Regions from separate parts of the Neobacillus sp. BP17 genome, predicted to be linked through region 2. Evidence: riboswitches for the same ligand, from Rfam matches in the RefSeq annotation. Region 2 holds a riboswitch; the other holds the start of a gene.
The links. A riboswitch is a leader RNA that binds a small molecule or an ion and turns the genes downstream of it on or off. The one in region 2 is predicted to bind S-adenosylmethionine.
Positions count from the first base shown of each region.

Region 1: linked by a shared signal. The riboswitch ahead of AC4QJR_RS05015 (sugar ABC transporter substrate-binding protein) and the one ahead of metK (methionine adenosyltransferase) in region 2 are both predicted to bind S-adenosylmethionine.

Region 1 covers NZ_CM184198.1:1,060,737-1,063,954, reverse strand. Annotated here, with positions in the region: gene AC4QJR_RS05020 (sugar ABC transporter ATP-binding protein) at 1-356, opposite strand, end outside; gene AC4QJR_RS05015 (sugar ABC transporter substrate-binding protein) at 431-1,540, opposite strand; SAM riboswitch class I at 1,762-1,869, opposite strand; gene AC4QJR_RS05010 (MFS transporter) at 2,104-3,218, shown strand, end outside.
Region 2 covers NZ_CM184198.1:4,582,168-4,585,385, reverse strand. Annotated here, with positions in the region: gene pckA (phosphoenolpyruvate carboxykinase (ATP)) at 1-1,315, opposite strand, end outside; SAM riboswitch class I at 1,564-1,703, shown strand; gene metK (methionine adenosyltransferase) at 1,907-3,106, shown strand.

The DNA of each region.
Region 1 (3,218 bases), 2.2 Mb from region 2:
CATTTCATCCATTGCTTTTTCCCCATGTTGTGGACGGTATCGAGCAGTAAAATATTTTCAGCAACTGTTAAATAAGGAATGAGTGCAGTATCTACCTCTTGATAAACGATTTGTATTCCCGCGTCCTGTGCATTTTTCGGAGAACGAATCTTTAGATCTCGCCCATCTAATTGGACCTCACCAGTATAGTGGTCATATGCACCGGAGAGAACCTTCATTAATGTTGATTTCCCTGCGCCATTTGCTCCAATCAAGGCTTGGATTTCTCCAGTTTTCATTGAAAAATCAACTTGATTCAGTGCCTTCACTCCCGGAAATTCTATCGAGATGTTCTTCATCTCCAATGTTGCGCTCATTAAATTCCACCTCCGTAAGCAAACACTCTCTTCATCTATTGAAAAAGAGAGTGTGTCTAGTTGTTAACCGAGAATTATTTATAATGGTTCTTTAAAGTCTTAATCCAATCCTCTTCAAATGCAGTCGATTGCCCCCAGCCTGGGATAATTTTTGCAAGGTTTACCATGTTTACAGGATCTTTAGACTTTTGAAGGGTATCTTGTGAAACTAGTGATGCTTCTAAGTCAAAGGTCTGAGGTGTTTCTTCACCTGCAAGTTTCTTCGCAAGGATTCTCATATCCACAGCACCAATTAGTTTAGGATCGACCGCTGCTGTACTGGTCCATGCACTGCCTTTTCTTTGTATTTCTTGAAGATCCGCATTCGAAACATCAATTCCATAGATTTTTACCTCTTCACGGCCAGCTTCTTTCAGCGCACGCGCTGCACCAATTGCGAAAGCATCCCACGTAGCAAAAATGGCATCCAGTTTTCCTTTAGGATATTTATTTAACATCGCTGCAACCGCATTCTGCGTTTGAACACTAGTATCTGCAGCTGCTACACCAAAGCGTTCCACTTCTTTAATTCCAGGGTTTTTTGAAAGCACATCTTGATAAACCTTGTTACGTCTAACCATTGCAGGAAAACCGTCAACCCATAGGTAAGCAATATTCGCTTTGCCATTTGTATTCTTTACGAGTTGGTCGAGGGCTAATGTTGCTAACGCTTCATCATCCTGGGAAGTAAGTGTCACTCCGTCGACATTCGCTATATTTGGATTGGAGTCAAATGTAACAACACTTTTTCCTTTTTCAGCTATCTTTTTTACATCATTAACAGTCGCCTCATCATCACCATGAGAAATAATAAATCCATCATAATCTTGGTTTAACGCTTGATTAATGGCATCATGGAACTTAGCTGTGTCACCATTTGCTGTAAACACGTCTACTTTAAACCCTAGGGCTTCTCCCTCTTCTTTTGCACCGGCTAAGAATTGAGCAGTATGATCGTCTCCGCCAATTTTACGAATAACCTTAATTTTCAGTTGGTCCCCATTCGTGAATTTTTCTGGTACACCTTCAAGTGTAACTTTTTTGCCGCTAGCTTGTTTGGTTTCTTCCCCTGATGCACAGCCAGTAAGTAAAAGTGTGGCTGCCAATGCTGATACAAGCGTACTTTTAAAGATATTTCTTTTCATGTTAAAAACTCCCCCTGTTTGATTCTTATTAATATTCCATTACTCCTATTGGAGAAGTTGGTTTTTATTAAAATAAAGGCTGTGTTAACTTGTCTGTTGATTTCCGTTCCAGGCACGAAGGTCAAAATAGTGCTAAAAATCAACATTAACCTTTAACACAGCCAAAATAAAAAACCTCTCCAGAAAAGAGAGGTTTCATCACAAGTTAAGGGACTACTCCTCTCTTATCTTTCAAAACAAAAAATTGTTTTGCAGGATTTAGCACCAATTCCAATTGGAACGGTTGCTGGGCGTCATCGGGCCAGTCCCTCTGCCACTCTTGATAAGAGAACGTAATATTCTGTTAAGTAATAAATTAGATTTTAGTCCCCTATTAACAAGTTGTCAATAGTGTTTTGAATATTTCTAATAAAGTTATTTTTCTCTATCTGGCAAGGTCACTGAATATTAGCTATGACTTTTCCCAACTTTATTGATAGGATAACCCTTTAAAATTATCAGAAATTTCGGTATGATAATATTTAGAAAACCGAAATATATTTCAGAAAGAAGTGTTATTTTTAATGACTCACCAGAAACGTGCAAAACGTAATTTAATCATCATGTGGTTTGCGAACTTCTTTGTCGCTGGAAGTATGACGATGGTTATGCCGTTTATCTCGTTGTACATTGAGACATTTGGAGACTTCTCGGAAAAATATGTCCAACATTGGTCTGGAATCACATTTGGAATTACGTTTGTTTCCGCCTTCGCCTTCTCGCCGATTTGGGGTCGAATTGGCGATCGTTATGGACGAAAAAAAATCCTTATAATATCCGGTTTAGGGATGGGATTATCCATTTTTCTCATGGGGTATGTCCATTCTGTTTGGCAGCTATTGCTCCTCCGTTTTTGCATGGGGTTCTTTTCGGGATTTATTCCGATGTCGCAGGCATTTATTTCAACGCAAACACCACAGGATATCGCTGGGCGCGTGCTTGGAACCTTACAAACAGGCAGTATTACAGGATCCCTATTAGGACCTATGCTGGGTGGAATCCTTGCAGATTCACTTGGCTATTCTACCACCTTTAAATGGACGTCCATTTCTATTTTCATTTCTGCCCTGCTTGTCATCACCACAAAGGAATTTATGATTGAAGCCAAAAAAGGAACAAAAGCCCATTATTCAAGCAGAGAAGTGGTTAGACATATTGTCCGCAATCCAGTTTTATTAACCGTGCTGCTCATCTCTTCCCTTGTCCAGGTCGCGCATTTCAGCATCCAGCCAATTTTATCATTATTCGTTAGCGACCTACATGGACCGGCAAATGTTGCCTTTTATTCAGGAATTGCCTTTTCTGCTGCCGGACTTGGCAATTTATTAATGTCACGAAATTGGGGAAAGATTGCCGATAAGTATGGTTATATTAAAATCTTAATCATTCTTCTTTTCCTAGCAGGGATCGTCTACCTGCCAGGTGCAGCGGTCACTAATTTTTGGCAGCTGGTTATCATCCGCATTGCTCTTGGAGTCACAATTGGTGGAATCATTCCTGTCAGAGTTGCCTACATTCGCCAAGAGGCACCGCTTACCATGCAAGGGGAAGTTCTCGGCTACAATACGAGTTTAAGGTTTCTAGGAAATATTATCGGACCTATGCTGGGTGGATTTATCTCCGGATACTTTGGATTCTC
Region 2 (3,218 bases):
TCCGGTTACCGACCCCATATTCACCGCCGGTCCAGCCTGTATTCACAAGGAATACATTGGCATTGTGCTCAAGAATCTTCTCACCTAACATTTCGGCATATCGAGTTGCTGGCAGTGGCAAGAATGGTGCACCAAAGCAGGTAGAGAAGGTTGCTTGTGGAGACGTTATTCCACGCTCTGTTCCGGCTAATTTTGAAGTATAACCACTTAAAAAATGATACATCGCTTGTTCCTTAGTAAGTTTCGAAATAGGAGGCAAAACACCAAAAGCGTCAGCCGTCAAGAAGATGATGGTGTTTGGATGTCCAGCAATACTTGGTTGAACAATATTATCAATCGCATGAATTGGATAAGCGGCACGTGTATTTTCTGTTAATGTGCCATCATCATAATCAGGGATTCTGGATTCTTGATTCAAGGTAACATTTTCTAATACCGTTCCAAAGCGAATCGCATCAAAAATTTGCGGCTCTTTTTCACGAGAAAGATTAATACATTTGGCATAGCAGCCTCCCTCGATATTAAAGACACCGTTGGATGACCAGCCGTGCTCATCATCACCAATTAATCGACGATTTGGATCCGCGGATAAAGTGGTTTTTCCAGTACCAGATAAGCCGAAAAATAATGCAACATCGCCTTCAAGGCCAACATTGGCAGAACAATGCATGGAAAAAATATTATTTTCAGGTAGTAGATAGTTCATGACTGAGAAAATAGACTTCTTCATTTCGCCTGCATATTCTGTTCCACCGATTAGAACAACTCTTTTCTCAAATGATACAATAATAAAGGCCTCAGAATTAGTGCCATCAATTGCCGGATCAGCCTTGAAATTAGGGACAGAAATAACGGTGAAACCAGTATTATGATCAAGCAGTTCTTCTTCTGTTGGTCGAATAAATAGCTGGTGTACAAATAAATTTTGCCATGCTAATTCATTTACAACTTGGATAGGTAAACGTGATTTTGTATCGGCACCAGCAAAACCTTTAAAAACAAAGATTTCTTCTTTCTGTTGTAAATAATTAATGACTTTTTGATAAAGCTTTGTGAAAACCTGCTCAGAAATTGGTTGATTGGTCGTGCCCCATTCAATTTTATTTTTCGTTGAATCTTCTACAACAATGAATTTATCTTGTGGAGATCGGCCAGTATATTTACCAGTAGCGACACTAATTGCTCCCGTTGAAGTTAGTGCCCCTTCATGACGGGTTAAGACTTTTTCAACTAACTGTGGAACAGATAATTGTACATGAACATGACTTTCATTCAACAATTGATTTAATTCATTAGGAGTATCAACAGAATTCATTTAATGAGACCTTCCTTTGTCTAAGTTTTATGTGGTTAATAATACAAAAAGTATAACACATTAGTCGAATTAATGTATCCTATTTATCTGGATTTATATATTTTAAAACTTTAAATGAAGATATAAATAAATTTTATAAAAGACTAATGACTTACACCGTATTTTTCCCATTTTATGAGGAAGATATTTCTAAAAAATACATTGACATTGTTACCCAGTATGATATTATTCTAAGATGAACGGATACTCTCTTATCCTGAGCTGGTGGAGGGACAGGCCCAATGAAACCCAGCAACCTGCAGTATGAAAAGATGAACCACTTTAAAAGGTCCTTTTCAAATGCGAAGGTGCTAATCTGACGCAAGGCTAATGCCTTGAACGATAAGAGCGAAAGGCCCGAAAACAACCTTTCCTCTATGGTAAGGTTTTTTGTTTTGTATAAGTCCTTTTATGAAATGAGTCTCTAATAAAAATCCTTTGTTTATTACATACTAAGGGAATGAGTACCGTATCAAATTCTCGAGGTTTAAGAAGTATACCTGTAACCTTCGAAAAAAATCCTCGTGATCTCATAATAAAGGAGGAATTCAGATGTCAAGAAACGCGCGTTTGTTCACTTCTGAATCAGTTACTGAGGGTCATCCAGATAAAATCTGTGACCAGATTTCTGATTCCATTTTAGATGCTATTTTAGCAAAAGATGCTAATGCTCGTGTTGCGGCTGAGACTTCAGTAACAACTGGATTAGTGTTAGTTGCAGGGGAAATCACAACATCTACATATGTGGATATTCCAAAAATCGTTCGTGAAACGATTAAAGGGATAGGATATGATCGTGCGAAATATGGATTTGACTCCGAGACATGTGCAGTTTTAACATCTATTGATGAACAGTCTCCAGACATTGCAATGGGTGTTGACCAAGCTTTGGAGGCTCGTGAAGGTCAAATGTCTGATGAGCAAATTGAAGCAATTGGAGCAGGGGATCAAGGGCTAATGTTTGGTTTTGCATGTAATGAAACGAAAGAGCTAATGCCGCTTCCCATCTCACTTGCACATAAGCTTGCTCGTAAATTAACAGAAGTGCGAAAAGACAATGTTCTTGAATACCTTCGACCAGACGGAAAAACCCAGGTAACGGTGGAATATGATGAGAATGATAAACCGGTACGGATTGATACCATTGTTATTTCTACTCAACATAACCCAGAAGTAACGTTAGAGCAGATACAACGTAACTTAAAAGAATATGTCATCAACCCTGTTGTACCGAAGGAACTTATCGATGAGAAGACAAAGTATTTTATTAATCCAACCGGACGTTTCGTTATTGGCGGCCCTCAAGGGGATGCAGGCTTAACCGGCCGTAAAATTATTGTTGATACGTATGGTGGATATGCTCGTCATGGCGGCGGTGCTTTCTCTGGTAAGGATCCAACGAAAGTAGACCGTTCTGCAGCTTACGCAGCTCGTTATGTAGCTAAAAATATCGTGGCTGCTGGTCTTGCTGAAAAATGTGAAGTTCAACTGGCCTATGCGATTGGTGTAGCACGACCAGTTTCCATCGCTGTGGATACTTTTGGTACTGGTAAAGTAAACGAAGATATTCTAGTGAACCTGGTGAGTGAAAACTTTGACCTACGTCCTGCTGGAATCATCAACATGCTGGACCTTCGTCGTCCAATCTACAAACAAACAGCAGCCTACGGCCACTTTGGCCGTACAGATATTGACCTGCCTTGGGAGCGTACGGATAAAGTAGAGGCATTACGAGCGCAAGCAAATATATAAATAGAAAAGAGGGGGTTACATATGACATGTAACTCCCGTTTTTATTTGTACGTCTAATTACCTGCACATTTAATCGGTATTTGACTAAAATGAAATGTTTATACAGGTCAAA